DNA from 3 places in the Arthrobacter sp. U41 genome. Region 2 is predicted to be linked to each of the others. Evidence: riboswitches for the same ligand, from Rfam matches in the RefSeq annotation. Region 2 holds a riboswitch; each other region holds the start of a gene.

Region 1 (3,266 bases), 1.6 Mb from region 2:
CCGTTGGGCCGCTTCCGCAGTCCTGCGTTGTAGCGCGGCCGTGTTATATAAACCCACCAGGGGTTGCCGGCGTCCGTCGGCGGACACCGCCGCCAGCCCGTCCTCCGGCGCGCCTTCCGCGGCCGCCTCCAGCAGCGCCCGGACGGCGGCGCCGGCCCGTGGCATGTCGCAGGCGAGGACGAGGGTATAGGGGGCGGCAGTCCGGTGAAGGGGATCCCGGCCCCGGTGCCGTTCGAGGGCGGCGAGTCCTGCCGCGATGGCGGCAGCGGGTCCGGCAAACGGCGGGTCCTCCCGGCAGCTCAGCACACCTTCCGGCAGATTCCCCGGGTCGGGCCCGACGACGGCGGTTGCCGCCGCACCGCGGGCGGCCCGGAGGGCACGCTCCAGCAGGGTGGCGCCGTCGTGCAGCAGACCGCCCTTGGGCACACCCCCCAGGCGGGAGGACCTCCCCCCGGCGAGAATGACAGCATCAAATTCCACCGGCCCAGCCTAGCGCGGTCCGGGCCGGCGGCCAGGCACCGATGGCCAGGCGCGGCGGGCCGTTTCAGGCAGCTGATTCCGGCAGCAGGAAAGGGTCCCAGGCCGGGGTCGGCTTCTCCAGCTCCTTGATCTGCCAGGTTGTTCCCCGTGGGGGCGCAGGGCTGAAGCTGAGCTTCCACCCCATTTCCCCCGGGGTGTGGTCGCCTTTGGCGTTGTTGCAGCGCAGGCAGGCCGCGACGAGGTTTTCCCAGGAATCCGCACCGCCCCTGGATTTGGGCTGGATGTGATCGATGGTGTGGGCGGCTTTGCCGCAGTAGGCGCAACGGTGTCCGTCCCGGCGCAGCACACCGCGGCGGCTGACCGCCGTTATGGTGTTGTACCGGGGCCTGATGTAACGGTGCAAAAGAATCACCGAGGGCCGGCCAAGGACGTCCTGCGGCCCGACGACAGGATCGTCGCCTTCCGCCACGACGCTGGCCTTTCCGGTCAGCACAAGGACGAGCGCCCGGCGGAAGGTCACAACCGCCAGCGGTTCATATCCAGCATTCAGAACGAGAGTGCGCATCCGCATACCTCTTCACGGCCGCACCCGCCAGTGGCACGAGGGCCGGCTGCCCTCTGCATGGTCGGGCTATGGATCGACAAAACAAGAGTAAACACGGAGGTGCCGTTTCACCGAATCTTTTTTTGCCGGCCGCCGGCTGTGCCGGCTGAAGTTCATCTTGCGGCAACGCAAAGGACCCCCGCCGAGTGGCGGGGGTCCTTTGTGGTGCTTTTAGCTGCTGTCTTAGCCGCCGACGCGGATGAAGACCGGGCCGGAGCCGACGTTGACGCTCTGCAGGGATGTGGTCCCGCCGTTCCAGCCGCCGTGAACGGCCATGCCGTTGCCGACGTAAACAGCGATGTGGGCCAGGCCGGCGCCACCGTTCTGGTAGTACGCGAGGTCGCCGGAGCGTGCCTCTCCGGCGCTCACGGTGCGGCCGAGGGACAGGTAACCTGCCGGCCAGCCGTGGTAGTTGATGCCCGCAGCAGCCAGGGCGTTCGTGGCGAGTGCGGTGCAGTCCTGGCCGACACCGATCTGGGCGTAGGCAGCCGCGGCGATGGTCGCGGCCGGGGCGCTGGCGGGCGCGGTGGCGCCTACCTGGGTGCTGGCGGTCTTGGTGGTGACGGTCTTCGCCGCGGGGGCTTCCTGGACCTTGACGACCGGCTTCGGGGCCTCGACAACGGGGGCCGGGGTGGTGGTGACAGCCGGCTTCTCGTAGGAGATCGCGATGGTGGAAGCAGCCGAGATGGTCGCCGGGGCGGCCGACTGGACTTCGAGCGTGGAAGCGGAGGTGGATTCCCGCTGGACGTTGGCCTCGGCAGCGTTGGCTGCGATACCGCTGGTCAGGACGAGGCCGGAAGCGGCAGCGATAACTGCGGCCTGGCGACCCATGCCGCCGGCGTTGTCGCCGACAGCCTTGGCAATGACGGCCAGCGAGTTGGTCTTGGTGACCTCGGCGCGGTGCCGTGCGTTTGCACGAGTAGTCATTAAGTTCTCTCTTTCGTGATCCTGGGTCCGCGCCTTTTGGGCGCAGGCTGAGGACGCTCCGGCATCTTGGGGGTACGCCGGATCGCCCCGAAATGGGTTACTTAGCGAAGGGTGTACTGCGAAGACGCGCCAAAAGCGGGAACTGCGTGCAGGTGCTTGGCCTGCGGGCCGGACTCGGCAGAGATTGAGTCGGCCGCGCGAAATCCGTTCCGGGCACCACGAAGGGCGACACGGACGTTGGATTTCAGCGGGCTCGTAAGAGCCGCGCAAGCGCGGTGATGCGCAGCATTGTGGCGTGAAGACACGAAAGTAGCCTCTCCCAATGCCTACGAGGTGAGCTGTCGGATTCGGATGGGAGTCACCCGGCCGCGCTGCTTCCTGGGAAGCTTTGCGACTTAACCCCAAGGCCTTCTTGCGAAGACCAAAATTGGTTCCCCCGCCCCTGCCAGACGATGTAATGCGAAAGGACCTTGAGCGGTGGCAGAGTTAGGCAATCCACTCAAGAGCGCCAACTTCGGAAAAGTTGGCGTAGGTCAAACGGTACAGCAGTTAAGAGTCAATGTCACATTCAGATCACGGAGTGTCACGAGAATGCGAGAGCGTCCCATCAGCTTTGTTACAGCCAGCCGGTCGGGTCAACGACTTCGCCGTTGACCATGACCTCAAAATGGAGGTGGCAGCCCGTGGAGGCGCCCGTGGTGCCGCTCAGCGCCACAACGTCGCCCCGGGAGACCTGCTGGCCCACCTTGACGCTGGCTGAGGACAGGTGGTTGTACGTGGTCTCCAGGCCGTTGCCGTGGTCGATCACGACCCGGTTCCCTCCGCCGTAGGGATGCCATCCGGTGAAGGTAACGGTGCCGCTGGCGGCAGCCAGGATGCCTGTGCCGCACTGGGCGGCGTAGTCCTGACCGCGGTGGAACTCCCCGGAGCCTCCGGTGATGGGGCTGACCCGGTATCCGAAGGGTGACGCGGTTTTCAACTGGGCAAGGGGTGCTCCGAGGCTGCCCGCGGAGGCTGCCCGGGTGATCGAGCCGACGGACTGGGCGCTCAGCAACTGCTTGAGCTTTCCGTCCGGGTCACCCTGGGTGGTGACGGCGGTGCGGTTGAAGTCGATCTTGGCTTCGGCGGCGGTGACGTCCGGCTGGACCGCGGCCGAGATGGAACCCGAGGCGGAGCCGGCATCGGTAGCCAAAACAGGGCCCGTAGCGGGGACGGTGACGGTGAGGACCAGTCCCGTGGCGGCCAGGGCAATGCC
Region 2 (3,266 bases):
ATCGTCGAATTCATTTACGTGTTCATCGAACTCGTCGCCGACGCCGTGCCCGGGATCATGATGCGGATCAGTCCGCAGATCCTGGACGGGGCAACCCAGGCCCTGGCCGGGCACCCTGGCTGGCTGCCCGAGGCGTTGCGGGACCAGCAGCTCGCCGGGGACCTGCTGTGGTTCCTGGCCGAAATCGTCGACGTTCCCCTGATCATCCTGATGTTCGTCCGGTTCGCCCGCAGCGACCGGAGCGAAGCTATCTCCTTCGACAGCCTCACCGACGATCAGCTGGAAGCACTGAACCGTGAACACCTGAACGGCGCACACACACGCCCCGGCAACAGCGATGCGTAAAACCATCCCCCGCCCCGTTTGTCCGGGAGCCGCGGAAAGCCCTCTCAGATGAATGCGGCAGGATTGACCGTCCGGCCGTTGACCATAACCTCGAAATGGAGATGGCAGCCGGTGGAGTTTCCCGTCGTCCCCACACCGGCGATCAACGCGCCCCCAGCGACGACCTGCCCGACCGAGACACCGATGCTCGCCAGGTGGTTATACGTGGATTTCAAGCCGTTGCCGTGGTCCAACACGATCCTGTTTCCGCCGCCGTACTGGCTCCAACCCGCCTCGAGCACCGTCCCGGCTCCGGCGGCGAAGACGGCGGTGGAGCAGGCCCCGGTCAAGTCGATCCCGGTATGCCACTCCCCGGATGCCCCGGTCAGCGGGTTCACCCTGAGACCGAAGGGGGAACTGACATTCACGGAGGACAACGGCGCCCGCAACCCCACGCCAGGAACGGACGCCGCAGCCTGGCCAGCGCCCGGCCCGGTCGTTGCCGGAGTCCGGGCCGACTGGACGTTCGGTGCCGGTGATGCCCTCGGTGCAGGTGAGGAGCGGACGGCGGGCCGGTCAAAGGCCAGGCCGGCGCCTGCGTCGGCCGTGACCGCCGGCTGTTCAACTGCCGTTGCCGAGGCGGCGGGGCGTTCCCGGTCGGCGTCCAAGCGGTCCGGATCTGCCTGCGCCGCGGAGAGCACCGTCATGGCAATCAACCCCGTGACCGTCGCGGCCGCGCCCAGCCGCTGCCCGCGGCTTCCCCGGACGGCGGGCGTAAGGACGGCGGCCCGGCGCCGCCCCTGGGCAGGCGAAGACGTGGGAACGGCACGGCGGCGGCCGTGTATACGGTGGGAAGGCAAAACGCGTGTCCTCTCAGCGCCGGCGAAGTTAGCTGTCGGATTCGGACGAGTGGAATCTCCGGCCCGCCCCGCAAGCCGTCCCACAGGCGTGGACTCACAGGGCCGGCTTCACCCCAAGGCGCGCTATGGCGCCGTTTGAGGGTCCTCCGCCCCCGCCAAAAGACTGAAAGTTCATGGACCGCCGGCGGGGTTTGGCGAAGCGGCCTCACGCATACCCGTGCGGGGTATGTATTGCGTCAACTCTATCCAGCCTGGCCTCGAAGTTACAATTCCGTTATCAAAGGATAGCCATGCATAAACCTAGCCTCCCGACACCGTCGGACGCCGCTCCCCTGGCTCCGGAGACAATGCCGGGTTTCTCCCGGCGCCGTCTGCTGTCCTCAGCTCTTCTGGGCGTCCTGGCCGCCCCGGTTCTTGCAGGATGCGCCTCCGGCGATCCCCTCGCCCAGCAGGCCAAAGCCGGCGACAACAAGAACTACATCGCCGGGGACGGCTCCGTCACCGAATATGCCGCCGCCGAGCGGAAGCCGCCGGTGGCAGTAACGGGGGAACAGTACGACGGGACGGTCGTTAACTCCGGCGACTGGGCCGGAAAGGTGATCGTCCTGAACTTCTGGTACGCCGCAGGCGCCCCGTGCCGGCTCGAAGCGCCCCGGCTGGAAGCACTCTGGAACGAGTTCAAACCACAGAACGTCCTGTTCTACGGCTTGAACGTCCGCGACGAGGAAGCCGCTGTCGCCTTCGAACGGACCTTCGGAATCACCTACCCCAGCATGCAGGACAAAAACGGCGGCATCCTGCTGGCCATGACCCAGTACGTACCACCGCAGGCGGTCCCGTCCACCCTCGTACTCGACAAACAGGGACGGGTCGCCGCCAGGATCCTGGGCCTGGCCGATCAAAGCATCCTCAAATCCCTCATCACCGGCGCCGTAGCCGGAGGCTAGCCAGGAATCGGTTGCCCCGGATGCCCGGGGCCCAGAAGCGCATCGGCATCGGAAGGCCCTGGTGAAACTGCCCGCGCTGGCGGGCCGTTGGTGTGCAAGGGCGGCAGGGTTACTGTGGAGGCGGGCAGCCGGCGCCAGCCCGCTGCCCGCCTCACCACCAGCGACAGGAGCAACACCATGAGCCATCACATCGTTGCGATGCTTGACGCCTACCCAGGGGAGCTTGGTGGAATCGACAAGGACAAGCTCGCCGAATGCATCGCCGCATGCTTTCAATGTGCCCAGGCCTGTACGGCCTGCGCCGACGCCTGCCTGGGCGAGAGCATGGTCGCCGATCTGACCACGTGCATCCGCACGGATCTGGACTGCGCTGACATCTGTGCCGCGACCGGCAGCATTCTGTCCCGCCGGACCGGAACCAACGCCGACATCATCCGCACCGTTCTTGAGGCCTGCCGGGCTGCATGCGCCGCCTGCGCCGAGGAATGCGAGAAGCACGCCGGTATGCACGAACACTGCAGGATCTGCGCAGAGGCCTGCCGCAGGTGCCAAGCCTCCTGCACAGACCTTCTGGCAGTCCTGGCCTGATCACCAGCGATCCGCGCCGGAGTCCAAAAGCATGGCAGGCAACGGACACCGCGGGCCTGAACAATGCGCCCACGACAGATCCGGGCGGAAGTTCATCTTCAGTCCGGATAAGGTTACGTGATGCCCGGCAACGGTCCCGGCATGGCTCCTGAGGTCATTAAGGCTGGCCAGGGACCGGGTAAGGCAACGGGTACGCTCTGTGCGTCCGGCGCAGCCCCTTCAGGCACGGTGCCGCAGCCGCGTCTACTCGGGGCCTGGGCCTGGGCGCTCAGCGTTCACAGCGGGTGAAGCCGGCGCTACCTCTGCGGTGCCGCCTGCTTCTGCGGCGTCACTGAGCTGCCCGCGGTAGCGGACACGCCGGATTCGCCGCGTCATGGACACCATCAGCAGAATGACGGCGATAACCATGAAGGCCGTCATCACGAAGCCAAGAAGTCCGGGCGTAATCTGGTCAGCGGTCAGGCCAGTACGCAGCCCCCCATCGCCCGGGGCCGGAGACGGCGACGGCGAAACAGTCAGGACCGTGAGCCCGCGGACCAGAAACGCT
Region 3 (3,266 bases), 1.7 Mb from region 2:
CGTACGAGGCAACCCGCGAAGTCCGCACCGAACCGGTGACCATCGAGACCCCGGTCAGCACCACCATCGGCACCGCGTTCACCAAGCCCACCCCGCTGGTGGTGCCGATCCTGCGCGCCGGACTGGGCATGCTTGAGGGTATGACCAAGCTGGTCCCCACGGCCGAGGTCGGTTTCCTGGGGATGGCCCGCGACGAAGAGACGCTGGACATCATCACGTACGCCGAGCGCCTCCCCGAGGACCTTACGGACCGCCAGATCTTCGTCCTGGACCCCATGCTCGCCACCGGCGGCACCCTGCGCGAGGCCATCAAGTTCCTCTTCAAGCGCGGCGCTTCCGACGTCACCTGCATCTGCCTGCTGGCCGCCCCGGAAGGCCTCGCGAAGCTGGAGGAAGAGCTCGCCGACGCCAACGTGACCATTGTGCTCGCCTCGATCGACGAGAAGCTCAACGAAAAGTCCTACATCGTGCCGGGCCTGGGCGACGCCGGAGACCGGCTCTACGGCGTGGCCGGCTAACCCGGCCGCCTGGTGCGGAACCTGCCCTCGGGGCCGGTTCCACACGCTTGAGATTTTCCTTCCGGAAGAGACCCCCCGGAACTAGCCTGAGCCCCATGGACTGGAAACTTGAACTTGTCTTTGTCCCGGTGTCCGATGTGGACCGCGCGAAGGATTTCTACGTCAACAAGGTGGGCTTCAACGCCGACTTCGACGAGCGGCCCACAAGCAGCTCAAGGACAGCGGCGTGGAGGTCAGCGGCGTGGATGTCCAGGGCTGGGGGCATTTCGTCTATTTCGCCGATCCCGACGGCAACAAGTGGGCGGTGCAGTACTTCCCCCACCGACCCGGCTAGACGCGCCGGGGGGAGGGGCCGCAGGCCGTGCCGGCGGTTAGTACCAGTTGTTGGCGTAGTGGAAGTTCAGGGCGCCGCACGGTGAGCCGTAGCGCTCCTTGACGTAGTTCAGGCCCCAGTTGATCTGGGTCCGGTAGTTGGTCCGGTAGTCCGCGCCCGCGCTGGCCATCTTCTCGGCCGGCAGGGACTGGACCACACCGTAGGCGCCGCTGCTCGGGTTGGTGGCAGTCGTCTCCCAGTCCGACTCCTTGGTCCACAGCGTCATCAGGCACTGCATCTGGCCGGGGGCCCAGCCATAGGCGCCAAGCTGGCTGGCCGCGTAAGCCTGCGCGCCGGCCGGGTCATCGATGGCAACGGGAGCCGGCGCGGGCTCGGGAGCGGGAGCGGCAGCCGGTGCAGGAGCAGGAGCAGGGGCGGGTGCTTCGGCAGGCTTCTCCTCGGCCGCGGGGGCCGCGGGGGTGCCGGCGGGGATCACGGCCTGGTTAGCGACCCGGACGCGTTCGAAATCGAGGTGCGTCAACGGGTCCGCCGTCGTGGCTGCCTGCGTGGAAGCTTCCGCGCTGGCCTTGTGGGCGGCTGTCTCGGACGCCTGGCCCGCTGCGCCGGCCCCCACGAGGACCGTGCAGGCGGCAAGAACAACCGGGGCCCGGCGGCCGGTGGAGCCTACGCTGCCGGCAATCCGGGACAGCGCCGAAGCGGGCTGGGCCGGTTGAGCGCGGTGGCGCGATGGCTTGGTGCGGGTCGGATGTGCGGCGCCGTCGGGGCGCGTTTGTGGCTTGGAATCAGTCATGATCGCCTCTCAACGCCTGCGGAGTTAGCTGTCGGGTTCGGATGAGGTCACCCGGCCGCACGGAAATTCACGTGTCGGCTTCACCCCAAGGGCGCAAGATGCAAATGCCCGGGAACTCTGGGTCCCCCGCCTCTGCCTGGTGCAGCGGAATCCGGGAGGCGGCAGAGCTTGGCGTACATCCGGATATGCGGCCCCAGTGATGGACGCACCCTAAAAACCGTACAGGACTTGGACGCCTAAGTCACATTTCGATAACAGAGATCACGACGGCGGGGCGGCGCCTTGCGCACCGACCCGCAGCCGTGCCGCATCCGCGGCGGGCGGGGCCGCCGGCAGCCGCACCGTGAACTCCGTCCGGCCCGGGACCGACGTCACGCTGACAGTCCCGCCATGGGCCGCGACAATTGACTGCACGATGGACAATCCCAGCCCGCTGGTTCCCTCGGAGGATGCACCCGTGGCGGCGGCAGCGGCCTCGGAGGCGGCCAGGGGAGGCCGCGGCGGGTGCAGCGGAAGGCGGGGAAGCGGCCGCCGTCCGTGTGCCGCCGTCGTGGCTGCCACCGGATTCTTCCGGGACGCGTCCGCACGCGTGAACCGCGCAAAGACGCGGTCCACGAACTCGGGGGCGATGCCCGGGCCGTTGTCCGTCACGGTCACCACGGCGCTGCCGTCCGCGGTGCGCTTCACTCCGGTCACGACCGTGGTGCCGGGTCCGGTGTGCTTTCGCGCGTTGGAAAGCAGGTTGGCCAGCACCTGGTGGAGCTGGGTCGCGTCGCCGCGAACCACCACCGGCTCCTCCGGGAGCTCCAGGTGCCAGATCCGGTCCGGGGCAATCACCTTCTCGTCGCTCACCGTCTCGACGGCCAGTTGGGTCAGGTCCACGTCGCTGAGCTTCAGCGGCTGGCCCTCGTCCAGCCGGGCGAGCAGGAGCAGGTCCTCCACCAGGGTGGTCATCCGTTCGGACTGGCTCTGCACGCGGGCGAGGGACTTCTGGCCGTCGGGGGTGAAATGTTCGGTCATCCGCATCAGCTCCGTGTAGCCGCGGATGGCGGTCAGGGGAGTGCGCAACTCATGCGAGGCGTCCGCCACGAACTGGCGGACCTTCATCTCGCTCGTCTGCCGGGCCTCCAGCGCGTTGGAGACGTTGTCCAGCATCAGGTTCAGGGCATGGCCGACGCTGCCCACTTCGGTTCCCGGATGTGCTGCCGCCGCCGGCACCCGCACGGCGAGTCCGACTTCTCCGGCATCGAGCGGGAGCCGGGAGACCTTCGTCGCCACCTCGGAGAGCTGATCGAGCGGCTTCATGGTCCGGCGGATCAGCGCCGTGCCGGCCAGGCCGATTACCACGAGTCCGCCGGCGGACACGATCACCATGGTCCAGACCAGGGAGGCCAGCGTGTTCTGTTTTTCCGCGAGCGGCAGCCCGGTCACGATCACGTCGCCGTCCGGGGTCTCCGCGGCAACCAGCCGGTACGCTCCGGCGGACAGGGTCCGGTCAACCGGCTCGCTCCACGGGGTGAGCTCAAGGAGAACCTCGTCATCCTCGTCGGTGAGGGATTCCCGGGAGGCGTCCTCGGCGAGGAAGCCGGCGCTGCGGACCGAGTCGTCGTGGATCCTCGCGTTC

Evidence for each region. Region 2 has a riboswitch for cyclic di-AMP ahead of ASPU41_RS16540 (M23 family metallopeptidase). Riboswitches for the same ligand answer to the same signal wherever they lie in the genome.
Region 1: it holds a riboswitch for cyclic di-AMP, as region 2 does, so the genes downstream of both, ASPU41_RS09475 (NlpC/P60 family protein) here and ASPU41_RS16540 (M23 family metallopeptidase) in region 2, are expected to answer to the same signal.
Region 3: it holds a riboswitch for cyclic di-AMP, as region 2 does, so the genes downstream of both, ASPU41_RS08885 (hypothetical protein) here and ASPU41_RS16540 (M23 family metallopeptidase) in region 2, are expected to answer to the same signal.

Annotation. Positions count from the first base shown of each region.
Region 1 is NZ_CP015732.1:2,046,321-2,049,586, reverse strand. Features, by position in the region: gene mobA (molybdenum cofactor guanylyltransferase) at 1-480, opposite strand, end outside; gene ASPU41_RS09480 (HNH endonuclease) at 545-1,045, opposite strand; gene ASPU41_RS09475 (NlpC/P60 family protein) at 1,268-2,011, opposite strand; cyclic di-AMP (ydaO/yuaA leader) riboswitch at 2,321-2,498, opposite strand; gene ASPU41_RS09470 (M23 family metallopeptidase) at 2,628-3,266, opposite strand, start outside.
Region 2 is NZ_CP015732.1:3,631,154-3,634,419, forward strand. Features, by position in the region: gene ASPU41_RS23770 (cytochrome c oxidase assembly protein) at 1-345, shown strand, start outside; gene ASPU41_RS16540 (M23 family metallopeptidase) at 390-1,184, opposite strand; cyclic di-AMP (ydaO/yuaA leader) riboswitch at 1,193-1,381, opposite strand; gene ASPU41_RS16545 (TlpA family protein disulfide reductase) at 1,475-2,131, shown strand; gene ASPU41_RS16550 (four-helix bundle copper-binding protein) at 2,309-2,719, shown strand.
Region 3 is NZ_CP015732.1:1,907,317-1,910,582, forward strand. Features, by position in the region: gene upp (uracil phosphoribosyltransferase) at 1-518, shown strand, start outside; partial or broken gene ASPU41_RS08880 (hypothetical protein) at 614-852, shown strand; gene ASPU41_RS08885 (hypothetical protein) at 890-1,642, opposite strand; cyclic di-AMP (ydaO/yuaA leader) riboswitch at 1,641-1,799, opposite strand; gene ASPU41_RS08890 (sensor histidine kinase) at 1,904-3,266, opposite strand, start outside.